DNA from 4 places in the Halomonas sp. GT genome. Region 1 is predicted to be linked to each of the others. Evidence: predicted binding sites of a transcription regulator. Region 1 holds the regulator's gene; each other region holds the start of a gene.

Region 1 (7,236 bases):
CGTTTCGCCAAGTGCTTGGAGGGCATGCATTTCTCGCTTGAGCTGAGACTTACTAGGGCGCTCTTCTTGTTCATCATTATCGAAGGGCTCGGGGCGTTGCTTAGGCATACTAGAACTCACTAATTAGTTTCGTTTGCAGCATTATATCAGGCTGCGACCACAACATTGATCCGCCAATGCGATTCAGGCGAAAAGGAGGCCAATATGGCACAAGCATTTGATGCAGCGGCCCAGCAGGTACTGTTAACGCAACGCGCTGAAGAAGCACTTGCGCTAGCAAAAAAATTAGGCGCAGATGCTGCTGAAGTCGGCGCTAGTGTAGATCAAGGCCTTGGGATAAGCGTGCGTCTTGGTGAGGTGGAAACTGTCGAACTTTCACGTGATCAAGGAATTGCCATTACGCTATATGTTGGGCAGCGCAAGGGCAGCGCCTCGTCTACCGATGCCAGCAGTGCGTCAATTAAAGCCACGGTGGAGAAGGCCCTGGCAATTGCTCGTTATACAGGTGAGGATCCTGCCGCAGGGTTAGCAGATGCGTCGCTAATGGCAACTGACCTGCCTGATCTTAAAGTACATTATCCATGGGCGTTGACGACAGACGAAGCAATCGATTTGGCGCTGGCGTGTGAGAAAGCAGGGCGTGATGTGGTGGGGATTCACCAGTCGGAAGGCGCTTCGCTATCTAGCGGTGAGGGAGTGCGAGTTTACGCTAACAGCCACGGTTTCCTCGGTACCCAGAAAGGCAGTAGTCATTCACTTTCCTGCATGCTGATTGCACAGGATGAGAAGGGGATGCAGCGCGATTACGATTATACTTCGGCTCGTAATCCTGCCATGCTTCGAGACCCTGCGGAGGTTGGCCGCGAAGCGGCGTCACGCACGCTACGTCGGTTAGGTGCTCAACGGCCGCCAACAGGCACCTTCCCGGTGCTATTCGACCCGTCACTTTCCAGCGGCCTGGTAGGTCACTTAATGGGGGCGTTGGCAGGTGGAGCGCTTTATCGCGAATCCTCTTTCTTATGTGATCGTTTAGGTAGCTCGCTATTCCCGAGCTGGTTTGGCCTGGAAGAACGGCCTATGGAGGTCGGAGCGACGGCTAGCTCGCCGTTTGATGCTGAGGGCGTTCAGACTCGCAACAATCGCTTTATTGAGCAGGGTAGCGTTGCCAGCTATATGCTGTCTGCTTACAGTGCGCGGCGCTTAGGCATGCAATCTACAGGTAATGCTGGCGGTGCGCGTAATTTACGTTTGTTAGCGCCGCTGACGCCCCGCGATGACTTGCTGAAGCAGATGGGGCGTGGCATTTGGGTGACTGAACTAATGGGGCAGGGGGTTAACGGCGTAACAGGCGACTATTCGCGAGGCGCTGCCGGCTTTTGGGTTGAAAATGGCGAAATACAGCACCCTATTGAGGAGTTCACCATTGCCAGTAATTTGAATAGCATGTTTGCGGGTTTGGTAGCTGTCGGTGATGACATTGATACCCGTGGCAGTATTCACACGGGTAGCTGGCTAATTGATGCAATGACCGTCGCTGGTAACTAACAACGGAGGTAACAGTTCAGTTAACACGTTGGCTGACGCTGTTTTACTGATGTTAGTGGTCTTCATCAAAACGTGCGTCGAACAGTGCTTCAATGGCCTCTAGTGCTTGTTCGGCGTCGTCGCCTTCCGCATGGATTCTAAGTTCAGTGCCACAGGGAGCGGCCAGCATCAATAACGACATAATGTTGGCCGCATCTGCCATTTGCTGTTGTTTGTAAACGTGAATATTGGCCGAAAACTGTTGGCCACACTTGACGAGTTTCGTCGCTGCACGAGCATGAAGGCCGCGCTGATTAGTGAGTGTTAAGGTTCTTTCTGGCACTCTGGTTCCTTTTTGCCGAGTGGGGTCGTGAAGAAAAAGCGTTGCTTATTGTGCGTTTGTTGAAGGCGAGGATGTGGAGGGCTGCTGTTCACTAAGAGTGTACTGCAAGCCTAGCTCACGATGACGGAGTTGAACCTCTCCCGCTTGTTTAACCAGCATTTGCGCCAGTTGTTCCACCATATAGACAGAGCGGTGCTGCCCGCCGGTACAGCCAATAGCAATCGTCATATAACTGCGCTGGCTATTTTGGTAAGCGGGTAGCCACTTTTCCAACCATGTCTGGATATCATTGCGCATTTCTTCTACGACGGGATATCCCTTCAGAAAGTTGATGATGTTCGCGTCACGCCCAGTGTATTGGCGCAGCGTAGGGTCCCAGTAGGGGTTTGGTAAGCAGCGCACGTCAAAGACGAGATCGGCATCAAGTGGGACACCGCGTTTATAGCCAAATGACTCTAGGGTCAGCGTTAATCTATCTTCACGCTGTTGGGCAACTTGATCCGTTATCCTGCGGCGGAGGTCATGAACCGATAGACGCGATGTGTCGATCATTAGGTCAGCAAGATCACGGATGTCGAGTAGGGTTTCTTCTTCTTTATTGATGGCCTCTTCAAGCGTCATGTCACTATCACGCGTAAGAGGGTGACGACGACGCGTAGCTGAGTATCGCTCAAGAAGAATTCTGGCATCGGTGGTTAGATAGATAACCTGGAAGTGAATGCTTTTCTGACGCAAAGATTCAAGCATTTTTGGCAGCTGCTTTAGCGCAGCTGGTAAATTACGCGCATCGATACTTACCGCTAGTTGGGGACGTGCGCCTTGCTCACGAAGCTCATCCACAAGGGAGCCGAGTAGCATGGCGGGCAAATTATCGATGGCACAATAGCCAAGATCTTCTAACGCTTGTAAGGCGATAGATTTACCGGACCCTGAACGGCCGCTAATGATCACCAGTTGCATAGAGTTTCTCTTGGCATGCCAATAAAAATGGAGGTTAACGTTAAATTAGTAGGCAGTGTCTAGCGGTGGACCATCTAGGTAACAGATTGTTCACGAATTTTTGCTGTTATAAGGTCCAATAGCTCACGCTGGCTAGCCGCTTTACGAAGCTGCTGACGTGTGTCAACGCTGTTCATGATAGACGCTACTTGCCCTAATAAGGCTAAGTGCGTGTCGTCTGCCTCTTCGGGAACTAAAAGGACGAAAACAAGATCGACGGGATCGCCATCGATAGCATCGAAATCCACGGGCTCAGCTAACTTTAAAAAACCAGCGATAGGTGAGCTGCAATGAGGGCTACGGGCGTGAGGAATAGCAACGCCGTTGCCTATTCCAGTGCTGCCCAGGCGCTCGCGACCAATCAGGCGGCTGAAGACTTCTTGGCTATCTAGGCTTGGCGTGTTTTGCGCAATAAAGGTGCTGAAAAACTCCAGCACTCTTTTTTTGCTGCCCCCGGGGACGTCATACAGCACGCGCTCCGGGGGAAGAATAGTTTCCAACGTCATTGAGTTAACGCACGCCAGCGCCTTGGGCGCGAGCTTGTGCTTTTTCCTTGTGTTTAACGAGTTGACGGTCAATTTTGTCCGCTAGTGCATCAATCGCAGCGTACATATCGTTGTCTAATGCTTCTGCGTGTAGATCGGCACCTGCAGCATGCAGGGTGCAGGCAGCTTGCTGACGCTCCTTTTCAACAGATAAGGTCACTTGTACGGTGGTGATATTGTCATAATGGCGCTCAACGCGTTCCAGCTTCTCATTTACATAGTCACGCAAGGCGTCAGTCAGATCTACGTGATGACCAGTGATATTTACTTGCATTGACGTGCTCCTTATCCATCGGACTGTTCTTCGATTGTAACCCTTTTTGCGCTATTGCAAAGCCCTTAGACAGACTTTGTTCGTTAGCACTGCTTTATTAGCGTAAACGGCGGCGTTCGCTTGAAGAGGGTATGCCCATCGACTCGCGATATTTGGCCACCGTTCGCCTTGCCACACTAATGCCACCCTCTTCCAATAGCGACACGAGGCGGCTGTCTGAGAGAGGTTTCCCGGGCGGTTCATCTTGCACCAGTTTTTTGATTCGAGCCCGGATGGCGGTGCTGGAGTGACTGTCACCGCCGTCCTGGTTACTTACTTGGCTTGAAAAGAAGTATTTGAGTTCAAACACTCCGCGCGGAGTATGAATGTATTTCTGGGTGGTGACCCTGGAAATAGTGGATTCATGCATTTCTACGGCGTCTGCGATATCGGCTAAAATCAGCGGTTTCATGGCTTCTTCGCCGTGTTCCAGAAAGCCTATCTGGCGAGCTATGATTTCTCGGCCCACCCGCAGTAGCGTATCATTTCGGCTAGAAAGGCTCTTGATGAGCCAGCGAGCTTCTTGAAGATGCTCTTTTAAAAATTGGTTATCCTGGCTCTTGTCAGCCCGTTTGATGAGGCTTGCGTAGTCAGGTTGAATGCGTAAGCGAGGCAACGCCTCTGGGTTTAGCTCCAGGTGCCATCCTTCGTGGTCATGGCGTACGACTAAATCTGGCGTTACATAGCTGTCATCGGTGTCGCCAAAGGCACTTCCTGGGCGAGGATCAAGGCTGCGGATCAAGCGAATTACGTCATCAAGCTGCTCATCATCCAGACTTAACCGCCGCTTTAGCAGACGCACATCATCTTTGCCGAGTGCTTCAAGAAATTGACGTACTAACCGCTTGGCAGGCATGAGCAGCGGTGTATCTTCGGGTAGTGAAGCGAGCTGCAGCATTAAGCATTCCCGCAGGTCGCGAGCAAACACGCCGGTTGGCTCAAACTGTTGAAGACGAAGCAAGGTTGTTTCAACCTCACGTTGGCTAAGGCCTTCATGTCCTTGGGCTTTAAGTCCTTCGCGAAGGTCATTGAGAGGCTGGGTTAAGTAGCCATTGGCATCCAGTGCATCGATAAGGCTTTCAGCAATGGCATGGTCGCGTGGCGAAAAGTCTGTCATGGCGAGTTGCCAAAGTAAGTGGCCATGCAAACTTTGGCCAGCAGCTTGCCGCTCAAAGTCAGGCCCTTCGCTGCTGACACCATGGCTGCCTAGGTCTTGGTAAGTGTCTGACCAATCGCTGTCAGTAGAGAGTTCGTTAGGAATGCTTTCAGACCATTCAGCTTCCTGGGGTTCACTAACGGCCTGTTCGCCGAACTCATCTTCCTGCTCAAGCATAGGGTTGGCATCAAGTGCCTGCTGAATTTCTTGACGGAGGTCCAGCGTTGATAGCTGTAACAGGGCAATGGCCTGCTGCAGCTGAGGTGTCATGGTCAGCTGTGTACCGATACGCAATTGAAGAGAAGCTTTCATGACCATCTGAGAACCACTCGTTAATCAGAAAGCTCCACCCTAGTGCGAGTTATGGCTTGGTGCAAGTGCAATAAGCATGCCACCAATACTATTTTTTCTGCAGGTGACTGTTTACAGGCGGAAATCAGCCCCCAAATAAACGTCTCTAACCCGCTGGTTGTTGAGAATTTCCTGAGGTGGACCACTGGCGATGATATGGCCGTCACCTACAATGTAGGCGATATCGCAAATATCTAGTGTTTCCCTGACGTTATGGTCAGTAATTAACACGCCGATATGACGTTTTTTGAGGGCTCGAATGATCGTTTTAATATCGCCCACTGAGATTGGATCAACGCCGGCAAACGGCTCATCAAGCAGGATAAAGGCAGGCTCTGTCGCGAGGGAGCGAGCAATCTCAACACGTCTACGCTCTCCGCCCGAAAGACTCATGCCGAAGTTGTCACGAATGTGTGTGATGTGGAAATCTTCCAGTAGCGACTCAAGGCGCTGCTCCCGGGCGCTACGATCGAGTTCTTTGCGAGTTTCCAGAATGGCCATGATGTTGTCAGCGACGGAAAGTTTGCGAAAAATAGAAGCTTCCTGAGGCAAGTATCCAATGCCTGCCATTGCACGTTCATGCATGGGCGCATGGGTTAAATCAAGCTCATCAATGCCAACCTTTCCAGCGTCAGACTTTACCAAACCGACGATCATATAAAACGATGTCGTTTTGCCTGCGCCATTGGGCCCCAGCAGCCCTACCACGCTGCCTTGAGATATCTCTAGATTAATATCCTTAACGACACGGCGGCGTTTATAGCTTTTGGCTAAGTGATGGGCATAAAGTGTTTTTATCGGCGCTGTTTCTGATGCTGGTTCTGAGGCTGTGGTTTGAGGTGCAGGCTCTGCGTTATTTGTCGCCACTGGGCACTCCTATTGTTCCGGCTGAAGAGTCATGCGGATACGTTGTGGTTCACCACCACTAACATCGGAACGTGCCTGAACCACACCTTGGTCGATAAAATACTCTAATCGCCCACCTTCAAAACGGTCTGCTTGCTGAGTCAGTTCCGCTTGGTCAATTAGCTCTACCCGACGCTCGGCAACATGATAAATAATGCGCTTCGCCCAGCCTTCCATTGGGCTTGCTTGGTCTTCGAGCTGGTTGCGTATATAGGCGCGTCCACCGGTTGCAACAGCGCGCGATAGTTCGCCAGCATCGTTGCGTTGAATCTCCACGCGATCGCCGCGCAGCTGCATATTGCCCTGCCGAATATCGACGTTGCCAGAATACACAGCGGTGCCTGCTCGTTGATCGAGATCTAAACGGTCAGCCTCTACTTCTACGGGGGCTTGGCTTTGCGCCATAACCGGTAGCGCTGCCGCTGAAATGGGTAGCGCAATGACGAAGAGTGCCGTGCGAATAAGAGCGTTCATCGCGACTCCTACTGAGAACGAGTGGCAGGCGGGTGAACGCCGCGCACGTTATTGGTTAAGCGGATCTGGCTATCATCCAGCCATACATCCATACGTGTAGCGTCTATGCGCTGTGGCGGTTGCTGAAGTATGGTTTCGGCATCGCTCCAAGCATGACGGGTGATGCCATCATAATGTAGTAACTCTGTATTCAACTGCCAGCCTTCATCAGGTGCAAGTAATTGGGCTGAGCCAGCTAAAGTGAGTGCCTGCGTGTCAGTATTTAGAGTGCCGGTCTCCGCTGTCGCTAGCCATTGACGCTCTTCGCTATCAAATAGTATCGCCCTGGGTGAGATGACATCGGTCATTGCCGTTTGAGGGGTATGGACTAAGCGTGGCGTCGTCAGCGATTGTTGGATAGCACCGGTGTCACCAAACAGAGTTATTTCTGCATTTTCTAATACATGGCCGGGCTCTTGAGCGCGAGCCTCAGGGTCGATTGATTGGTCTTGAGGGCCGCGCGGATCTAGCCACACCAGCACGCCACCTAAGGCAAGTACCATGGCGGTTATCCAAACGCGTTTCTTAACCCAAAAGCGCATTACGATTGGCCGTGTAGATACGTATCTAAGACAGCGTCCCAATG
Region 2 (7,236 bases), 1.6 Mb from region 1:
AGTCCTCAACAGGCAGTAACGCACTGGTCTGAGTAGCTAAACGCTGAGCTAACGCCTGCCCAAGAGAGCCTGCATCAGCATGCGCGCTGGTAATCAACTGAGGCGCTTGGATCAGCGTCAGACATAGAGCCATCCCTATCGCCCATCGTCTTATTAACGTTGTCTCGTTCATCGCTCCTCCTTGCGTTACTATTCATCGTCGCTATTCATCATTGCTATTGATCATTATTACGCTACATCTATTTATCATAGCCGTTTCCATGTCTCCTTCGTCGATATCTATTGCAGGATTGCACTCTATGTCTTTTTACCTTCGAGCTTCTACCGCCGTTTTTTCGCTTCCACTAATGTTGTTGAGTCTTCCCTTACAGGCAGCCAGCTTTTTTTCACAGGTCGCCTCTTCAGCGCCTCCCGGTGTTTCGCCCTTGCATCATCAACTACTCCAGCTAGCCCCATCTGCAACACCAGAGGCGCTGCGACTCGCCGCTCAATCACTTAGCTGTGCTGACCCAACTGCTGAGCGCTTAGCCGTCATTGATTACTCGCTTCCGTCTACCGAGCCACGGCTATGGGTCTTCGACCTGCATCAACATAAACTGCTATTTGAAGAGCTTGTTTCCCATGGGCAAGGCTCTGGTGATGCACTGGCAGAGGTCTTCTCCAATACCCCCGAAAGCCACCAATCCAGCATTGGGCTCTTTCGCACTATGAATAGTTATTATGGTCGTAATGGCTACTCATTACGCCTAGATGGTTTAGAGCCTGAGGTTAATGACCTCGCGTTTGAGCGAGCGATTGTGATCCATGGCGCTGACTATGTTAGCGACGACTTTATTACCCAGACTGGCAGGCTCGGACGTAGCCACGGCTGCCCTGCTGTACGTGAAGACATCACTTATCCACTTATCGACAGTTTGAAAGAGAATCAATATGTCTTCGCCTATTACCCTGATGAGGAGTGGTTAGCAACGTCACAGTTTCTGCGCTGCCCAAATAACAATGCTCCCCACTTAGCCCAACGCTGATAATCTTCCTACCAAAATTGTCGAGCGGCGAAGCTGCCTACTTTGTTAGACCAGCCTTTAGGCTGGTCTTTGAGACTGATCCAGATACATTAAGAAACATAGCCCTCAAAAACGCAAGAGACTGGTTTTCATCATTAATACAAGGTAACTCCGGCAAGCAAGGCAACCACCTGCAATACTTTGTGACAAAACATCACAAAGCTATTTACTATTTTGCAGGTACTGGCCATGTTTGCTTTTATACACCCTTATCAAACTATCCATCGCCTAGAGCAAGAAGTGGCAGCGTTGAATGCCCAATTAGAAGCTGAAAAAAAGCGTCACAGCTGTCGCGCGATCAGCTTGATGACGCCGGTCGAGTCGCTCAGCATGCTTCAGGCCAGAGGCGCGGACATGCTTTGCTCATTGAGCAAAGGCGTAGAAGTGCATGCTCAGCACCTTGCTGCCGAGCAATCTACACTCACCGACACCTTTGGCCGTCTCCATAAAGCCGAGCAAGCCGCACAAACGTTGCAACAACACCGTCAACGCTGCCAGCAAACAGACGCGTATCTATCGTCCTCTTTAGTGACTGAGCAAGCCTTTCACGATATACGCCAATTGAGTGTCGAATTAGGGCACAACGCAGGCCATACGCGAGCGTTAGCCATTACTGCGGCCTTGGAAGTCGCCCACTTTCATAAACAACCGGCAGGTATGCCAGCGATTGTGCAGGACCTGCAGGAATTATCAGAACACTCTCAGCAATTAGCACATCAGCTAGCGCAATGGATCGAGCGCACCACATCGCAAGTAAATGAAGATGCAAAGATCCGTGATTATCAACAGCAAGAAATAAAGGCTCTAACCAGCGCCGCCCAATCAGCAGAGCAGGTAATTGAGCAGTTGATAGACCAGTCACGGCATATGTATAAGGTCATACACCACAGTACAACCACGGCTTATTTGCACGCCGCTAAACTCGAGCATGCAGTATGGAAAAGTCGCCTTTATAGGCAACTACTCTCTGCTCATCTGGAAGAGAGTTTAGAAGATCATCAGCACTGCACGCTTGGGCATTGGTACTTTATGGGTGACGGTCGTCGCTATAAGCATACGGAGTCTTACAAAGCGCTGGCAGCACCACATAAGCGTTTTCATGAAAGTGGTTTAGAAGCGCTTAAGTTTGCCCGCCAAGGTGATCATAATGGCCAGCTTGCGGCGCTGGCTATGATGGAAGAAGCCAGCAGCCAGCTAGCGCTCCAGCTTGATAAACTGATGGAACATGCCGTATATGAGATTCCCATTTCAACTGGCCGCCCATCACCATTAGCAGACTCACCTTAATGACGTGCCGTACGCCTTCCTTGCAGGCGTACACATATAACACCCTTTTATGCCATGCTGGGTGCATTACCGCGTTTAATCACCCACTTAGCAGGGAAGGCAATGTCGCAGATCAAAAAGCTAGATCTCGCTTTACAGGGCGGTGGAGCCCACGGAGCTTACACATGGGGTGTTATCGATCGTCTACTTGAGGATGACCGTATCGAAATAGAGGGCATCAGCGGTACAAGCGCTGGCGCAATGAATGGCGTGGTCATGGCAGACGCCCTCACCCGCGGTGACAAAGAGACGGCTCGCCAAGCGCTACACCAGTTTTGGAAAGCAGTTAGTCGAGCGGGTATGGCGAGCCCAATTCGCCGCTCCCCCCTAGATGTACTTACTGGAAACTGGTCACTCGATCATTCTCCGGGTTATGTGGCCATGGACCTTTTAAGCCGCTTGGTATCCCCCTACCAACTGAACCCTCTGAATATTAATCCATTGCGCGACATTGTCGCCGAACATATTGATTTCGAACGTGTAAGACGTTGTGATCAGCTTAAGCTATTCGTGACAGCCACTAACGTTCGCACCGGAAAACAGCGTGTCTTTCGCCGCGAAGAGATGAGTGTAGATGCGGTCATGGCCTCAGCGTGCCTGCCTTTTATATTTCAAGCGGTTGAAATAGAGGGTGAAGCGTACTGGGATGGCGGCTATATGGGTAACCCAGCACTGTTTCCTTTAATGGAGGAGTGCAGCGCACGCGACATTCTATTGGTGCAGATTAACCCCATCAGCAGAGAAGAAGTCCCCACCTCTGCCTCAGCCATAATGAATCGGCTAAATGAAATTACCTTTAACTCAGCCCTGATTAAAGAAATACGTATGATTGCGCTGCTTAAGCGCGCACTGGATGAGCAGGGCATCGAAAACTGCTACCAGCAAGCGCTCTTCCACCGCATCAGTGGCGAACAGGCGCTAGAAGATCTCTCGGTATCGAGCAAAATGAACTCAGAGTGGGCGTTTCTATGTTACCTGTTTGACCAAGGGCGCGATGCCGCCGAACGCTGGCTAGAAACGCACTTTGAAGCGATAGGTGAACGTTCAACACTGGATATTGACGCTGTTTATTTGCACGAATAACCAGCACTCACGTGTCGCACGCCTTCACTGCAGATGCGCCATCTTGGTGCATTACTAGCCTACCGCAACTTTCCACCCATCAAGAATACACACATAAACCATTAATTTTAAATTAAAAATAATATGATGGCGAACTAATTGCTTAACCCTTACTGAATGATGGTAGGCGTGGACCAGGCCCAACGGGTACGAGTGCGTCGAACCTGCCCTTCAATGGCGAAGGCATGTTCTCGTTAACAACATAGCGCCTTTCCAAGCGCCATGTTTTGACCCACTCGTATCGTGCTCTGTGAGGCCATCCATGGACATTCGCAATAAAGCTAACCGCATTCGGCTATTAAACTTCTCTACCCCTCAAATGCGCGCGTTCCACTTTTCTTGGTTCGCGTTTCATATCTGCTTTTTTGGCTGGTTTGGTATCGCCCCTCTGATGGCAGTGGTTCGTGAAGATTTATCACTTACTCAAACACAAATCGGCAATACCATTATTGCTTCCGTTGCTATTACCGTTATTGTCCGCCTGCTCATTGGCGTGCTGTGCGACAAAATTGGGCCTCGCAAAACCTATACTGGTTTGTTGATGCTGGGCGCTGTCCCCGTCATGGGCATAGGTTTTGCCAATAGCTTTGAGACCTTCTTACTCGCACGCTTGGCCATCGGAGCCATTGGTGCATCGTTTGTTATCACCCAATATCACACCACGATGATGTTTGCGCCGAATGTCGTTGGCACCGCCAATGCAACCAGTGCTGGCTGGGGGAACTTGGGCGGCGGTACGACGCAAATCCTGATGCCGTTGATCTTCTCAGGTCTACTAATGCTTGGCGTTAGTGAAACGCTAGGTTGGCGCTTAGCAATGGTGGTCCCTGGCGTCGTACTGTTCTTTACTGGGATTGGCTATTGGCTGTTTACCCAAGACGCTCCCGATGGCAATTTTAGCGACCTGCGCGCCCGCGGTGAGCTACCCGAAGCCACAGGTGAAAATAGCGCAGTACAAAGCTTTCTGACCGCAGCAAAAGATATTCGCGTATGGGCGCTGTTTATTGTTTATGGGCTCTGCTTTGGCGTCGAACTAACCATCAATAATATTGCCGCTATCTACTTCTTCGACAAGTTTGATCTGACCCTGGCGACCGCAGGTTTAATCGCTGGCTTATTTGGCCTAATGAATATTTTCGCCCGTACCCTTGGCGGCGTTTTTTCAGACCTGTTCGCCAAACAAGGTGGTTTAAAAGGGCGAGTTCGCTGGCTGTTTATCGCCTTGGTATGTGAAGGAATAGCACTCATTGCCTTCTCACAAATGCATGTCTTAAGTCTCGCAATCGGCATCATGCTGGTCTTTAGCCTGTTTGTTCAAATGGCCGAAGGAGCAACATTTGGCGTGGTGCCCTTTATCAATAAAAAAGCACTCGGTGCTGTTGCCGGTATCGTGGGGGCGGGTGGAAACGTAGGTGCCGTATCCGCCGCCTTTCTGTTTCGTAGTGAAAGTCTTGGTTATCAACAAGGGCTTTTTTACCTTGGCATTACCGTATTAGTGCTTGCTTCCTGTGTACTGGTAGTACGCTTCAGCGATGCCACTGAAGCCGAAGAAGCAACCGCCTATCGTGATGCGGTTGGCGACGATACGAGCGCAGGCGCACTCTCGCTGCGTTAGCATTCACTTACCCCTCTGTACGCTTTATCCGCGACGATTTTTTACGACACGTTTTCGCGACCCTTATCGCAACAGAGGGGATTTCATCTCAGGCGGGGAGTAAAGGAAACCACTATGTCTTCAGCCCAACAGCTACTCTTGACCGCCCTTCGATGCGATATCGATAGCCTGCACCACTTAGCCACTACCTCAGAGATCGTTGGCGACATTAGCGGTTTTATCCATGCGCTCCAACGTGAACGAGGTGCCTCGACGATTTACCTTGTCTCGAAAGGTAAACGGTTTGCTACTCGGCGAAAGGAATTTGTACAGCATAGCCAAGAAGCCGAGACCGTTATGCGCCAGCGGCTAGAAGCGCTTACCGAAGAAGCACGACCACAGGCAGCGGCACGCTTACTTAGGCGGATCGCTGCGGTGTGGCTTGCCCTGGATGACTTAAGCACTTTACGGCAAGCCATACATTCGCTTGCAATCTCTCCAGATGCAGCAACCCAAGCCTTTAACCACTTAATCAGCGGGCTCCTCGCTATTGTATTTGAAGCAGCAGACACCTCGGCAGACCCGGATATCACTCGCGCACTAGTGGCTATTTTCCACCTTATGCAAGGTAAAGAGCTCGCAGGGCAAGAACGTGCCTGTGGTGCCTTTGGCTTTACCCATGGGCATTTCGACGAAGCCCATCGCGAATTAATGAATCAATTAGTACGTGGCCAGCAGCGCTGCTTCGACACCTTTGAAGAGTTTGCCTCACCCGACGCTGAGCTTGTCTGGCAGCAGACTCTCTCGCCGCGAACACTCGCGGGGATTCAACAGCTTCGCAACATTGCTTACCAACATGTTTGCCAACACTCTCATCAAGAAGGCCGTGCAGACAAAACGCTTAGTGAAACATGGTACGACCTAACCACATTACGCATAGATAGCATCAAAGCCGTTGAAGACACGCTAAATCACCAATTAACGGCGCTATGTCATCAAAAAATCGCTCTGGTGCATTCGACATTAGAGCAGGCTAAAACACCTCTTAACCAACCAACTCTTGCTCCCTGCGAGCAGCTTCTTGCCTTAAGCGATACACAACCATTAGGAGAGCTGACCGCTAGCGCTTTAACCTCTCCATTAGGACGTTCACTGATTGAGCTTGCCCATGCCCAATCGAGCCACCTTCAAGGTCTTAGCGATGAGCTGGAAAACACCCGCAAAGCCCTGCGTGAACGTAAGCTCATCGAACGCGCCAAAGGCCTTATCATGGCCCACCAGGAAATGACCGAAGAAGAGGCTTACCGTTTTTTACGTAAAACCTCGATGGATCACAGCAAAAGCATGGCCGATATGGCGCAGTCAATACTCGATCTTTCATCTATGCTCAAACGCAAAGACGAAAAACACGCACACTAGCTGAAACAGCTCATTTGCAACACTATGGGCAATTAGCCATTCTTATATTTCCCCTTTCTGAATGAGCTAGGAGCACACGCTATGCAGCACCGTGTCCTAATGATTACAGGCGCCTCAAGTGGAATTGGTGCCGCCACCGCGCGAGCGGCCTCACGTGAAGGCTATAAGCTGGTACTTGCCGCCCGCTCTACCGACAAACTCACCGCACTGGCCCAGGAACTTGGCCCTGAAAACGTGCTGACATGCGCGTTGGATGTCACCGACATGTCGCAACAGCAAACAATGGTTGATCAAGCAATTGAAACATTTGGACGTATCGATGCAGTCTTTGCTAACGCTGGACGCGGTGGTTCTCCCGGCGGCTTTAGCGGTGCAGATCACGACGCTTGGCGCGAGATGATCCTGACCAACATTTACGGTGTAGGACTAACGCTTCAGGCATGCCTTCCCGCGCTAAAGCGGAACAAAGGGCATGTACTTTTAACCGGGTCAGCCGCAGGACGAACCACGATTCCAGGCTCGATGTACAGCGCCACAAAGTGGGCAGTGACCGGCATAGGCTATAACTTGCGTGAAGAGCTACGCGGAACGGGCATGCGCGTTACCTTGATTGAGCCCGGCATGGTGGATACCCCTTTCTTTGATAAGCCACCAGAGCACGCACTTGAAGATCGCGATATTGCCAACGCCGTGATTTATGCACTTTCTCAA
Region 3 (7,236 bases), 1.9 Mb from region 1:
GCGTGATGATATGGTCATCGGGCTCGAAATGCTGCCCAGGGCAACGCAACCCGTACTTGATGATTGGGTTGCAGGCTTGTTATCCGAAGAAGAGCTGTTGGAAAAGTCACGCTGGGAGGAAACCTGGGGGTTTGATGCTGACCTTTACTTACCCATTTTCCATTTCGCGCGTGTTCAACAGATTCCGCTGATTGCTCTAAACATTACTCCCGAACTGCGTCAGCGCTTAGCTCGTGACGGCTTTAGCAGCGTGCCTGCCGACCAGCGGCATCATATACCTGCACCGTTACCGCCAAGTGATGGCTATGAAATGCGATTAAAAGAAGTCTTTGAGCAGCATGCAATGGGTGACGACGATCCCGCTATGCTGAACCGCTTTTTACAGGCTCAACTTAGCTGGGACGTCGCTATGGCCGAAGGGCTGGCTAACGCCGCCGCTGAGGGTAAATTGGCCGTTGGCTTAATGGGGTTGGGCCATGTCATTTATCACGATGGTGTGCCACATCAACTTGATGGGCTAGGGGTGGATCACACCTTCAGCTTACTGCCCTGGTCAACAGACGCCTGTGAACCACCCGATCCTGCATTAGCAGATGCGGTTTTTTTACTGCCAGCGGCGGATTAACCGCTAACAGCTTGTTTGCGAATAGATTGGTTGCGAATAGATTGGTCGCTACCAGGTTATTTGCTACCAAGTTGTTTGCTCAAAGTATGACCGGTTAGGCATCATCTGCTAGCGCAGGCAGCAGTGTTTTCAATTTACGGGTAAGTGTATTGCGTCCCCAGCCGAGTAATTCGGCGGCTTCCCCTTTGCGACCACCGGTATGTTTTAGCGCGGTTTCAATCAGAATGCGTTCAAAATCCGGCACGGCTTCTTCCAACAGATGGGTATGGCCTTCTGCCAGGGCGTGATCAGCCCAATCTCTGAACGCGGAACGCCAATCGCCATGAACACTGCTTTCAGACGCATTGACTGAACGCAGTTCAGGAGGTAAGTCCTCAATGAGAATTTCGCGGCCAGAAGCCATTACGGTTAGCCAACGGCAAATATTTTCTAATTGACGAACATTACCCGGCCACGGCAAACGGGTAAGGTGCGCTTCAGCTTCTGGCGTTAACACCTTGATATCTGTGGTCAGCTCTTTGGCAGCTTCCGCTAAGAAATGACGCGTTAAACGTGGAATATCTTCCCGACGTTCGGACAGGCGCGGCAGATGAACGCGAATCACGTTTAAGCGGTGGAACAAGTCCTCTCGAAACCGTCCATCATCAACTAACGATTCCAGATTCTGATGGGTAGCGGCAATAATACGCACATCGACTTTTACAGGCGTATGGCCGCCCACGCGATAGAATTCACCATCCGCTAACACACGAAGCAAGCGCGTTTGCGTTTCAGCGGGCATGTCGCCAATTTCATCAAGAAACAGCGTCCCACCATTAGCCTGCTCAAAGCGGCCTTGGCGCTGTTGCGCTGCCCCTGTAAACGCACCCTTTTCATGGCCGAATAGTTCGGACTCAATCAAGTCGCGGGGAATCGCCGCCATATTCAGCGCAATAAACGGCTTGCCTGCCCGGGGGCTATGCTGATGCAGCGCCTGAGCAACACGCTCTTTACCGGTGCCAGACTCACCGTTAATTAACACCGTGATGTGGGAGTGGGAAAGCCGCCCGATGGCGCGAAACACTTCCTGCATAGCAGGTGCTTCACCAATAATCTCTGCGCTCAATCCTTCCGGCACGCTGACCGGGCGCTGACGCTCTCTTGCATGAGCTACCGCACGTCGCACCAGCGCCAGCGCTTCGTCCACATCAAAAGGTTTAGGCAGGTATTCAAATGCCCCCCCTTGGTAAGAGGCCACGGCGCTGTCGAGGTCCGAATGCGCGGTCATCACAATCACAGGCAAGTCAGGGTGCGCATCACGTACCCGGGACATTAAATCCAGCCCATCAATGCCAGGCATACGAATATCAGTCACCAATACATCCGGTGGATTTTCTAACAATCGCTCCAGCGCGGTATCCGCACGCTCAATACACTCTACCTTCAGGTCTGGCTGCGCTAAGGCCCGCTCTAATACCCAACGGATGGCGCGGTCATCATCGACAATAACCACTCGTGCTACATCGGTTTGTGTCGCCTCAGTCATGACGCTTCTCCGGTGAAATTAACAACCAATGGAATCAGTAAACGAAATTCGGTATGTCCAGGGCGTGAGTCGCATTCGATCAATCCTTGATGTTGGTGCAAAATCGACTGAGCAATCGATAGCCCTAGGCCGCTACCTTCAGCGCGCCCAGAAACCATGGGATAGAAAAGCGTTTCACGTAACGTTTCAGGTATGCCAGGGCCATTATCAATGACCCCCACTTCACTGACTAAACGATGGCGTTCAGCCCCCAGCGTAAATTGGCGGCGTGCTCGGGTGCGCAGCGTAAGCTCCGGCGAAGGTGTTGCTGCATCACTCATGGCCTGTACCGCGTTACGTGCCACATTCAATAACGCTTGGATCATTTGAGATTCATCGCCAGACAGATCCGGCAGACTTGGGTCATAGTCACGACGAATTTCAACATGAGGATGCTCGGCAATCAGCAGTGCTCGCACCCGCTCTAACACCTTATGGATGTTGACCGGCTCATGTTTGACAATGCGATTGGGGCCCAGCATGGAGTCGACCAAATCTCGCAGCCGATCCACCTCTTCAACAATAATGTGGGTAAATTCACGTAGTGCAGGGTCGTCTAGATCGCGCTCCAATAATTGGGCAGCACCGCGTATCCCACCTAAGGGGTTTTTAACTTCATGAGCCAAGCCCCGCGCTAATACTTTGATCGTCTCTTGCCGGGTGGTCAGCGCTTCTTCCCGGGAGATCTGCATTAGCCGATCACGGGGCTCTACTTCAAGTAATAGTTCATCGGCAGAAAGCGGGGTCACCGTGTAGTCCACCGTCAATGACTCGCTGTTCAGCGGCGTAATGCGTGCTTCGCGCTGGGTATAGGGATGAAAGGCATCCCGCGCCTTGGCGAGGACATCATCAATACTCTCATCGCCCCCTAGCAGCGTGTCTAAACTAATGCCCTGCACACGGCTAAAGCTCACCGCTAGCAGCGCTTCCGCTGCCGGGTTCATCCAGCAAACGCGGAGTTCACCGTCTAGCAGTAAGACTGCGGTGGTGAGGTGTTCAAGTAAGCGCTGGTACATGACGTATCCTGAAGCATCGCTGTAAAAATTAGCGTTATCGAGCGTATGAAAGAGAAACTGCAAAAAGCGCGCCAATTCAGCACAAACGACGATTTGCACGGCTAATGAGCAGGGGGCGGGGGTGTAGCGAGCTGTTATAGCGCAGTCCGGGCTGTCAGCTCGCTACCCATTGCACCATTATAGTGCATATGGCTAATCAGCAATAAAAATACTCACCTGAACAGTGCGGTGCTGAACACGCCCTGCACTGTCTAGTAGCTCTGCTTGCAGCTGGTGCTGGCCAGCCGCTAAACCTGCAAGCCAGAAAGCATCACTATGCAGCGCCGACTGACTTATCTCACCGTTCACCCGCAGTTGAATACGATGATCTTCTCGAAGCGGTGGGGCAACATTTACCACCACCGCGGTATGGTCGTTCTGAAGTGACGCCTCTGCCCGGGGAACCTCGATCACAAAACGGTCGTAGGGCATAAACGGCTGCCCAGGATGACCTTGTCGACGTGGTGACGATGTGACGGGGGGCGGTGACGTGGAGACACTGGGCAATGGCGCAAGCGTCATCACTTCGCCGCCACGCTCAGGGTTATCGGTAAACGTCACATTACCCTGCTCATCTACCACGCGGTACACCGTTTGCGACTGCGCAGCGCTTACCCACAGGCATAGCAGTAGCGTAGCCCCTGTGGATAAACACACTTTATATTGCATAACGTAGCCCCCTCATCGTTACTGGCGCACCTTCTTGGCTTACTACCATAAAAAAACCCCGCCTTGGCGGGGTTTTCAGGCTAATCACACCGCAAAGGTGATTTTAGCAGCGGTTCTTTCTTAAAAGCCGTTCATAAAAGCCGTTCTTAAAAGCCATTATTCTTAAAAACTGTTCTTAGAACCTGCTCTTAATAGCCGTTATTAACAGCTGTAGTACATATCGAACTCAATTGGATGAGTAGTCATGCGAATGCGCTCTACTTCTTCCATCTTGAGGTCGATGTATGCATCGATCATTTCATCAGTGAACACGCCACCTTCTGTCAAGAACGCGCGGTCTGCATCGAGTGCTTCCAACGCTTGATCCAGACTGTTGGCAACGGTCGGTACTGACTTACCTTCTTCAGGCGGCAGGTCATACAAGTTCTTATCCATAGCATCGCCAGGATGAATCTTGTTTTTAATACCGTCGATACCCGCCATCAACAAGGCAGAGAATGCTAAGTACGGGTTAGCCGTCGGATCAGGGAAACGTGTTTCTACACGCTTGCCTTTCGGGCTAGCGGTATACGGAATACGGATAGAGGCAGAACGGTTACGAGCACTGTAAGCCAGCATAACCGGCGCTTCGAAGCCTGGCACCAAACGCTTATACGAGTTAGTCGATGCGTTGGTGAAAGCGTTCAGAGCACGGGCGTGCTTGATAACACCACCAATGTAGTAAAGCGCCATTTCAGAAAGACCAGCGTATTCATCACCCGCGAACTGGTTTTGACCATCTTTCCAGAACGACTGGTGTACGTGCATACCAGACCCGTTGTCGCCTACAAGCGGCTTCGGCATGAACGTAGCGGTTTTGCCGTAAGCGTGGGCCACGTTGTGGATCACGTATTTCATTTCCTGAACTTCGTCAGCTTTCTTCACCAGCGTATTGAATTTAACGCCGATTTCGTTCTGACCCGCGTTAGCTACTTCGTGGTGGTGAACTTCAACGGTCTGGCCAATCGCTTCCAGGGTGTTACACATTGCACCACGAATATCGTGGAAGCTATCAACCGGGGGAACGGGGAAGTAGCCGCCTTTAACGCGCGGACGGTGACCCAAGTTGCCGCCCTCCACCTGATTACTGGTCGCCCAAGCGCCTTCGTCAGACGTAATTTTGTACATGGAACCCTGAATGTCAGATTTCCAATGGACTTCGTCGAAAATGAAGAACTCAGGCTCAGGGCCAAAGAAAGCGGTGTCGCCTAAGCCAGTGGACTGCAGGTAAGCTTCTGCGCGCTTGGCAATGGAACGCGGGTCACGGTCATAACCCTGCATAGTAGCAGGCTCAATGATGTCACAACGCAAGATAAGGGTAGCGTCTTCGGTGAAGGGGTCGAGGAAAGCAGTACCATCTTCAGGGCGCAGAATCATGTCGGATTCGTTGATGCCTTTCCAGCCCTCAATAGAGGAACCATCGAACATCTGACCATTTTCGAAAAACTCTTCGTCCACGTCCCGTGCCGGTACGGTGACGTGCTGCTCTTTACCGCGCGTGTCGGTGAAACGCAGGTCTACCCATTTAACATCATGTTCTTCGATTAGCGCGAGAGTCTTGGCTGACATAGTGTCCTCCGGTATGAACGTGGCTTAAGCTTGTGACAGTAAGCTACCGATAAAAAAGTTATTAAACAAACCGGCTATCGTTGTAGCACGCCGAGAGGCATCTGCCTACGACCCGCTAGCCGCTGGCTAATACAAAGCACGGAACATGCCAACTCTGCACCAATATGGCATAAAAAAATAGCAAGCCATTGTTTTATAAAAAATAAAAAAGAAAACATCGTGCTTCTTCATGTAGCAAAATGCTTTGAGAAAGAACGGATCCAGCCCTAAAAAATCACGTTACTGAGAAAATCGCACCAATAAAGATCAATCAGAGACCGATAAGCACCAATATAGTGCATCATAAGCGCCAATTATTTTCCTCATCACCGTAAACTTTAGCTTGATACCAAAAGAAACTCACACCTACAATTGATTACAAATAGATAGGCTTTATAACAAACAGGTTTCATAACACAGGAAGCCACTCACATGGGCACGGTCTGCTTTATTGTTGATGCGTCAGTCACAGGTGCCCTTTTACCACGTCACCTACGCGCTATTCGGCAAACAGGCTTAGCAGACCACATACTTCCCATTATCGTGACCAGCGCCACCGCCGATCTACGCATTCCAGACATTGAGCAACGCTACCGCGTTCACTTTCTGGTTACGCCTTCCCAGCCATTAGGCGCAAGGATCAATCAAGCAGCGTATCTCAGCCAAGCTGATTGGCTGCTGATTGCGATGCAGCAGCGGGCGTTAGCAGCCAAACTGTGGTGTTTACTCTACCCCCAGCTAGACACGTACACGCTGGATGCTTTTTTGATTGGCAGCGAACCTCCCCGCCTATCAGAACGGTTACTTCAGTGCTTCCTAGGCTCTGGTGTTGCTGTTCCTCCCTACATAGCCATCCGGCGCACGTGGTTAGAACGCTTAGGAGGCTTAGACCCAGAGCTAGATGAAACAGCACTTGCTGATTTATTACAGCGTCTTTATGCGTGTCCTACCCGCTTACAAACCTTCAGCCTAGAAGCATCAGGACTTACCCGTGACTCGCCATCAAGGAGTAATAAGCCTTCTCGTCCTCCCCCGAACTCACATACGGATACTTAACGTCTCTTATGGCTTAAGATCTCCTGCTGCTTAGACGTTCAAACGCTTGCCAAATAGCATTGCCCCCACCGTCGTGGTGTTAACCATATTATTCAACACGATAGAGCCAATACCGCCGACAAGAATTAACAGCACAGCATAGGCTATGAGCGGCAATGTAAAAGGTCCAACGACGACATCAGTTAAGGCAAAAAACATAGGATGGGCCAAATAAATACCGAACGAATACGCATTGATATAACGTATCCAGCGTGGCGCTTTACGACCTTTTAAGTAATGCATTAACCAGAGTGTAAACAGTACAAAGAAAGGTATTACCCACACCTCTTTTGAAGAGAAAGTTATCCAACCTGCGAACGTGAGCGCAACAATCAACGCCACAAACCCAAGTAGCCAAAAGGGATGCGACAAGCTTTGCATCCATTTAGGTTGCTCAAACGGATCAGCTTGAGGGGCCAGCGGGTAATAGCGAACTAACACCAGCGCCAGAAAAAACAGATATATCCACCCCAACGGCGCAATCCATAACAGATATCCAGGCGGCTCAACGTCCAACCAATACGCCAACCCCCAGTATGCCATGCTAACTAAGCACCCACCCCAGAGCCACGGCACAGGAT
Region 4 (7,236 bases), 260 kb from region 1:
CAGCCGCGCTCGTTAAGTGACCAGGATGCCTGGGACATTGCCTATTACATGAGTAGCCAAGAGCGACCGCAAGACCCCCGTTACACGGGTGATGTTGCTGAGACACTAGAGCGTTTCGGCCCTACTTTTCATAAGCGTTCGCTTTATGGGCAAACCCGCGAGCATGACGGCCATGTGCTTGGCGACCATGCTAACTTTGGCGAAAAAGGCGACATCGAACCTTGGAATGTGGGGATGCCCCGTTTTGAGAACCTGTCAGGCGAGTAATCTGTTTGGCGAGCAGCGACCAAAGCATCGGATCAGGAGAAAATATTAGCCCGCGGTGGTATGACACCACGGGCTAATTATTGATATGAGGTTTTTGGCCGGGAGCTTTAGAGCCTAGCTACATTGCCTGCACTAAGGCGATTCACTGCCCATCATTTCAATTAAGCGCTCATCGCTCGGTAAGCCCTGAATTCGGTCGATACGTAAATTGCCACTGTCCGTTTTGCGCTGGAAGGCGCTGGTGGGCGTAGCGTAAAGGCCTAGCTCCTCAAAAAGCTGATTGTTGGTATATACCTGTTCTTCAATATCTCTAGGTTGGGCGCTTGCTGAAAGCGACTCGCCGTTGCTGTGATCATGTAGCGCGGCAGAGGGATCATCTGCCCCTAGCAGGGTGGCCGCAAGGGCGGGACTGTTCGGTGCCAAGATACCCACCATAATATGGCGCAGCTGCACCTCTCCAGCCTCTACCCAAGGGCGGCTTTGTTGCCACAGCTGTCGACAGTAAGGGCAGTTAGCATCGGTGAAGGTATAGATAACCCGCGGCGCGTTTTCATCGCCATCTTGAATCCAGTGGCTCTCTTCCAGTAGTTCCCAGGTTTGCGCTTCCAAGGGGACTCGAACGTGTTCATCTAGCTGCGCTTCGGTAAGGTCGTTGCCCTGGTCATCCATCAGCGTACCGACAATGGCATGTTCGCCATCAGGGGTTAAATAAATCGCCATATCCTGACCCTGGACGCTAGCACCGTAACCACGCATGCCCCCTGGTGCCTCAAACTGACCGTGAATCGTTAGTCCCTGGTTGGCTAGCGCTTGAACGGGTGCAGGCAGCTCTTCGGCATAGCCTGTCGAGATGTTGCCAATGCTCGTTACTAGTAACAAAGTGCTTAAACGAGACAGGGAAAGGTATTTCATTAGTAAGTCCTTGTGTGTGAAAGATGCGCACTGTAAGTGTAAGTCGTTGATATTAGGAACAAAGGTAGGAGGCAGTCTCAACGTAAACGTTCCAAGCCTTGTTGAAGAGTTGCTCGGGAAAGTTCGCCAAAATGCGTGTTCACGAGTTTTCCTTCTGCGTTATAAAAAAGGGTAGTGGGCATGGCGTGAGCACCCGTTGCGCTCCCTAATGCATTGCTTTGGTCAAGCCACACATTATCAAGTGAGAGGTCATGGTGATTCATAAACGTCTCAATGTGCTGGGCGCTTTCACCCTGATTAACAAACACAAATGTGATGTCCTGCTCGGTATTTTGAGCTTCCTCAAAAACAGGCATTTCACGAATACAAGGGGGGCACCAGCTCGCCCAAAGATTAACAACAAGAGGCTGCTGCGTTTGCGTGGCAAGTTGTGGAAGGTTAGCAGAGTGGCCGTTCCGATCTAATAAAGCAGTGTGTGGTAGTGGGCGCGATTGTTGTTCAATTAACAGAGTGCTACCAACTAACATTCCCCATGTGAGAAATCCCGCAAGTAAAGCACCGCTTAAGGGCCAGCGTTGGCGAGAAGAGCGCCATAGAACCCAGCTCGCGTAACCAAGTCCAGCAATAAGACCGGCCGCTAAATCAAAGCCACCGTCACGAATATCTAATCGGGAAATAATACCGTCATACGCTTCCCAGTAACGCACGACAAACACTACCCGTGCAGCGAGGAGGGCAATAAAAAATATCGTTATAAGCGTATCACTGACCGCTACGCTGTGTCGCCGCCCTAGTAACGCCCCCACCAGAAGCGCTATCAAAAATGTCACTATTAAAACCATCTGATGGAGGCTGAAGCCCAAAGGGCCAATTGCGATGCTTTGTTGCAGCATAATTAACTATTATCTCAGTCAATGTTGAATGCTGCAGTATCTCAGCAGTCGATTATTTGACGATTATATTGCCCAATGACTGAGACATTATGCCGCAATGCATCTTTCACGTGTCTGCCACCATCCACCTTATCGCATAAGGCGGGAGCGCGATTTCCTCCAGAACGTTTTGCAGATCTAAAGCACGCCAAGCATGTTGGTTTAGTACCTGCTCAAGTGCTTCTCCCACCTTGTCTAATGGCAGCAGCGTGTCTGTGACATTAAACAGGGCAAGCAGGCGGCGGCCGTCGCTTAGGGGGCCTCGCTCAATGGCTAGCACGTCAGGTGGCGTAGGCAGTACGCGCTGTGGGGCGTTGGGGTGGAAGCAGGGCTCTGCACGCCGAAGTTCCAGCAAGCGGCTAAGGGCATGAAACACATCGTGGGTGGGCGTTGAGGGGCTTTCAAGTAACAGTGTTAGCTCATCACGCTGCCAGCGGCGTCGATTAATTGAGCGCAATCTGCCGCTGCGCTCCACCCCTTCGACGTCATTAAGCGTGCCGGTCAATGTATGAATATAGAGGGCAGGAATGCCCTGGAGCGTCAGCATAATAGCTTGGCTGCAAAGGAAGCGGGCAATTTGCCAGGGATCTGGCCCTCTGCGCGTACCGCGCATAGCCTCAAACCAAGTAATATTAATTTCATAGGGCGAGTCACTGCCATCGGGATTGCTCCGCATGCTGACAAAGCCACCAAAGCGATGCATCAATTCTAGCAGCGCATCTCGCTCATGGTCGGGTAGCAACCCTTCTAAAGGGCGCACGCCAATACCATCATGGCTCGCAGTGAAGTTTAAATAGGTGCAGTGTCTGGGCAGTATTGGCAGGCTGGAAAGCCATGTTTGAAGGGTAATGGCTTCACCACGGGTGAGCGTATGCAATAACAGGGGGGGGAGGGCGAACTGATAGACCATATGGGCTTCGTCTGGCGCCCCCTTGGCTAACCGTTCCAGGCCAAAGTAACTGATGTTTTCTGCGTGAGGGACATTGGTCTCGGTAATTATCAGCGTGCCCGGCGCTATTTCATCCACAATGGCGCGCAGTAAACGGACAACCGTATGGGTTTCGGGAAGGTGTATGCATGGCGTTCCCAGGCGCTTCCATAAAAATGCCACTGCATCCAAGCGAATGATACGCACGCCCTGTTGGAGGTAAAACAACAAGATGCCAATAAACTCGAGCAATACGTCAGGATTTTCAAAGTTTAAATCGATCTGATCTTCTGAGAAGGTTGCCCATACATGGCGAGTGCCCCGGCGCGTGGAAATGGGCACTAGCAATGGACTACTACGTGGTCGAACCACGTCAGAAACATCGGTTTCTGGGTCTACTTCTATAAAGTAATCACGACCTGGCAAACTCCCGGTTAAATAATCCACAAACCACAGAGACTCGCGAGAAACGTGGTTTAGCACTAAATCGCCCATCACGTCATAGTGGCTTGCTAGCTCACGGATGTGCTGCCAATCACCTAGCTCTGGATTAACCTCGCGGTAATGAATGACTGAAAAGCCGTCATCGCTGCTCCAAGGAAAAAAAGGCAGTACATGCACGCCGCTAATACGCTCCCCCAAATAGCGTTGAAGAAACTCATTCAGCACAGCAAGAGGAGGCGTTTCCTCTGCCACAATGGAATCACCGTAGCTAATGACCCATTGATCTTTTTCGCTCCACGTTGGTGCATTATCGTCTTTAGCCGCAATATTTTCTGTTTTGGCTGGCGCGCGCGACGCACGGTGAAAGTGTTCAATATGTTGTCCAAGACGGCGCTGTACCTCGCTGGCGCGGGGGCCGTAGAGGTGCGAAAGGAAATGGTGGACTGTCTGCTCAAATGGGGTCATAGGGGTGTCCTCTTAAACAACCTACGACAAACGCTGCAGCTTGTGTGCCAAATCGTTACAATGCTAGGTTAACGCCGCGTTTAAAGAAGCGACTATTTTTGCTTGCAAGCGCCCTTAAACTGCATGTCGTTGTAGCGCGTGGCTACTCCGCTGCTAATAATAGTTCACAATATGCTTATATGTGCCGTTATCCGCACAGGCTGACACGCTGCACGTACTGACAACAGGTTGACTGCCATGCATTGCCCTTTTTGTGGTGCTAATGATACTCGAGTGACCGACTCGCGGCTGGTAGCCGACGGTGACCAGGTGCGCCGTCGTCGCCAATGTGCTAGCTGTCATGAACGTTTCACCACGTATGAAACTGCTGAACTCATCATGCCGAGAGTTGTAAAATCGGATGGCTCCCGCGAGACGTTTAATGAGAGCAAGCTTCGGGCAGGCATGCTTCGTGCGTTGGAAAAACGCCCAGTAAGTGCGGAGGCTATAGAAGCTGCCGTTGAGCGTATTCGCCAGTCACTGCGCGCCCGTGGCGATCGCGAAGTGAATGCGCGGGATATCGGTGAAGCCGTCATGAAAGCGTTAAGTAACCTGGATCAGGTGGCTTATATCCGCTTTGCATCGGTATATCGTAAGTTTCAGGATTTAGACGAATTTCGCGCTGAGATAGACCGTCTTTCTCAAGATCCTGGTGATCATCCTGCATCAGCCCCCAGCGACCCCCATCGCGGAGAAGGTTGATGAAAGAGTCAATGAAAGAGTTGACGGATAAGGGCTATACCAGCGCTGATCATCAATTCATGGCGCGTGCTCTGCAGTTGGCGGCGAAAGGACTGTATACAACAGATCCTAACCCTCGGGTAGGCTGTGTTATTGTCCGTTACGATCAGCACGCAGAAGGGCAGGTGGTTGGCGAGGGCTTTCACCTCTGTGCTGGCGAGCCTCATGCAGAAATTCACGCGCTTAACGCCGCTGGCGCAAAGGCGGAAGGCGCAACGGCTTATGTCACGCTGGAACCTTGTTCCCATACAGGGCGCACAGGACCTTGTGCCGTTGCGTTAGCGGATGCCAACGTTGCCCGCGTGGTCGTCGCAATGGTTGACCCTAACCCTTGCGTTAGTGGACGCGGTATCAATCGGCTCCGGGAAGCGGGGATTCAGGTAGATGTTGGGCTGTTGGAACAAGATGCCTGTGCGCTAAATCCTGGCTTTATTTCCCGTATGCAGCACAAACGCCCCTTTGTACGCTTAAAAATGGCCATGAGCCTAGATGGGCGCACCGCCATGGGCTCTGGAGAGTCACAATGGATTACTGGCCCAGAAGCTCGTAGACAAGTGCAGCGTCTGAGAGCGCGTTCAAGCGCTATTTTGAGCGGCGTTGAGTCCGTCATTATGGATGATTCACGGCTAACAGTGCGTGCGGAACAGCTGGGACTCGATAACGCAGATACGGTAAGTCAGCGGCAGCCACTACGCATTATCTTGGATTCGCGTCTGCGGTTACCGTTAGCGGCAGCTTGTCTTCGTGAACCCGGCCGCACATTGATTATTACCACTGAACACCACAGTGAAGAAAAACGCCAAAAGCTGGAAGCTGCAGGTGCTGACATTAAGGTATTGCCCGCGGCTCAAGAAGGCCGAATCGACCTCGGGGATATGCTGAATTGGTTGGCTGAGCATGAGCTGGTAAACGAGCTGCTCGTGGAAACCGGCGCTACGCTGGCTGGCGCACTATTAGATGCGAATGCGGTGGATGAACTGCAGTTATTTGTCGCCCCCACGCTTTTGGGAGGTGAGGCTCGACCACTATTTGCGTTGCCCGGAATGACCCGTATGGCCGACCAAAAACGCTTAACTATTCAAGAAATTCGAGCCGTGGGGAGTGACTGGCGCATCATCGCTAAACCGTGCACTGACTAGCGCGCCGGGCCAGAGCAAGGTACCCTGACGCGCGAAATCGCATGTGTTGCGACCACTTATTTTTGGAGATTCCATGGCGCATTCCTCTTCAGAGGGTTTGTCCCCTATCGCTGAGCTGGTGGAAGACATCCGCCAGGGAAAAATGGTGATTCTCATGGATGATGAGGATCGCGAAAACGAAGGTGATATCATCATGGCGGCCGAAAAAGTTCAGGCCGAGCATATCAACTTCATGGCGCGTTATGCCTGTGGGCTTATTTGCATGCCCATGACTCGCGAGCGTTGCGAGCAGCTAAACCTACCGCTGATGGTGCGTGATAATGGCTCTGGGTTTGGCACTAAGTTTACGCTCTCCATTGAGGCGACCGAGGGTGTGACCACCGGCATCTCAGCAGCTGATCGTGCGCGTACTGTTCAAGCGGCAGTGGCGGCGAATGCCAAACCGACGGATATCGTACAGCCAGGGCATATTTTTCCGCTGATGGCCGAACCAGGTGGCGTTCTGCGTCGTGCTGGTCACACTGAAGCAGCCTGTGATTTGGCCTCTTTAGCAGGTTGTGATCCCAGCGGCGTCATCTGTGAAATCATGAATGATGATGGCAGTATGGCGCGCCGCCCTGAGCTTGAAGTATTCGCTAAAAAGCATGGTATTAAAATTGGCACGATTGCCGATTTGATTCACTACCGTATCGTTAATGAACAAACGGTTGATGCGGTTGAAACCACGAATGTAATGACGGCCCATGGGGAGCTGGCACTGCATGTGTTCCGCGACCGTATACAAGGTGCTCATCATTTGGCGTTAGTTAAGGGGCAGCCGACGCCAGAGCAGGCGACGACGGTGCGTGTTCACTTAGCGGATACGCTGCGTGATATTGTAGGGTTAATGAAAGGCGAACAGTGCCGTTGGGATGCTCATCGTGCGCTGGAAGAGATTGCTAATTCGCCTGCAGGGGTCTTTGTGCTGATTGACGATGGTCGCCCTCACCAAGACTTGAAAGATCAACTCGATATTTTTCTGGATCGCGTGCGTCAACCACGCACCAGCGATTCAGATGGTTCAGGTAACTACTTAACGATTGGTACTGGCTCGCAAATCCTACGCCATTTAGGAGTAGGTAAAATGCGGCTACTCAGCTCACCGTGGAAATTCTCAGCGCTTTCCGGTTTTGATCTCGAAGTTGTCGAGCGTCTGGGGCCAAATGACACGGCGTATGAGCCAACTTCTCAGCAGGAATAAATTGATGCAATCCCTTTCGCAAATTGAAGGCACTTTTGTGGATGTCGATGGCCGTTATGTCATCGTCGTAGGTCGTTTTAACCATCATGTGGTGGATAGTCTGGTGGAAGGCGCTATCGATAGCCTGAC

What was found. Region 1 encodes sigma-54, which starts transcription at its own class of promoters, with help from an activator protein. Its sites were predicted from a motif close to TGGCACNNNNNTTGCTNT; they were not measured.
Region 2: the regulator sigma-54 is predicted to act here: its motif matches at 3,601-3,618, upstream of B6A39_RS04130 (NarK family nitrate/nitrite MFS transporter).
Region 3: the regulator sigma-54 is predicted to act here: its motif matches at 3,262-3,279, upstream of glnL (nitrogen regulation protein NR(II)).
Region 4: the regulator sigma-54 is predicted to act here: its motif matches at 3,981-3,998, upstream of B6A39_RS12695 (sugar phosphorylase).

The regions. Positions count from the first base shown of each region.
Region 1 covers NZ_CP020562.1:2,467,973-2,475,208, reverse strand. The annotation lists gene yjgA (ribosome biogenesis factor YjgA) at 1-108, opposite strand, end outside; gene pmbA (metalloprotease PmbA) at 205-1,545, shown strand; gene B6A39_RS11620 (HPr family phosphocarrier protein) at 1,598-1,867, opposite strand; gene rapZ (RNase adapter RapZ) at 1,913-2,827, opposite strand; gene ptsN (PTS IIA-like nitrogen regulatory protein PtsN) at 2,902-3,372, opposite strand; gene hpf (ribosome hibernation-promoting factor, HPF/YfiA family) at 3,377-3,685, opposite strand; gene B6A39_RS11600 (RNA polymerase factor sigma-54) at 3,783-5,198, opposite strand; gene lptB (LPS export ABC transporter ATP-binding protein) at 5,304-6,029, opposite strand; gene lptA (lipopolysaccharide transport periplasmic protein LptA) at 6,108-6,611, opposite strand; gene lptC (LPS export ABC transporter periplasmic protein LptC) at 6,620-7,192, opposite strand; gene B6A39_RS11580 (KdsC family phosphatase) at 7,192-7,236, opposite strand, start outside.
Region 2 covers NZ_CP020562.1:889,983-897,218, reverse strand. The annotation lists gene B6A39_RS04150 (L,D-transpeptidase family protein) at 1-172, opposite strand, end outside; gene B6A39_RS04145 (murein L,D-transpeptidase catalytic domain family protein) at 300-1,025, shown strand; gene B6A39_RS04140 (CZB domain-containing protein) at 1,254-2,351, shown strand; gene B6A39_RS04135 (patatin-like phospholipase family protein) at 2,454-3,473, shown strand; gene B6A39_RS04130 (NarK family nitrate/nitrite MFS transporter) at 3,775-5,127, shown strand; gene B6A39_RS04125 (nitrate regulatory protein) at 5,242-6,525, shown strand; gene B6A39_RS04120 (SDR family oxidoreductase) at 6,607-7,236, shown strand, end outside.
Region 3 covers NZ_CP020562.1:233,902-241,137, reverse strand. The annotation lists gene B6A39_RS01175 (ChaN family lipoprotein) at 1-625, shown strand, start outside; gene glnG (nitrogen regulation protein NR(I)) at 720-2,150, opposite strand; gene glnL (nitrogen regulation protein NR(II)) at 2,147-3,205, opposite strand; gene B6A39_RS01160 (DUF4124 domain-containing protein) at 3,398-3,913, opposite strand; gene glnA (glutamate--ammonia ligase) at 4,115-5,521, opposite strand; gene B6A39_RS01150 (hypothetical protein) at 5,993-6,616, shown strand; gene B6A39_RS01145 (acyltransferase family protein) at 6,647-7,236, opposite strand, start outside.
Region 4 covers NZ_CP020562.1:2,730,251-2,737,486, reverse strand. The annotation lists gene B6A39_RS12710 (c-type cytochrome) at 1-267, shown strand, start outside; gene dsbG (thiol:disulfide interchange protein DsbG) at 400-1,179, opposite strand; gene B6A39_RS12700 (TlpA family protein disulfide reductase) at 1,257-2,072, opposite strand; gene B6A39_RS12695 (sugar phosphorylase) at 2,179-3,948, opposite strand; gene nrdR (transcriptional regulator NrdR) at 4,186-4,689, shown strand; gene ribD (bifunctional diaminohydroxyphosphoribosylaminopyrimidine deaminase/5-amino-6-(5-phosphoribosylamino)uracil reductase RibD) at 4,689-5,867, shown strand; gene ribBA (bifunctional 3,4-dihydroxy-2-butanone-4-phosphate synthase/GTP cyclohydrolase II) at 5,941-7,107, shown strand; gene ribH (6,7-dimethyl-8-ribityllumazine synthase) at 7,112-7,236, shown strand, end outside.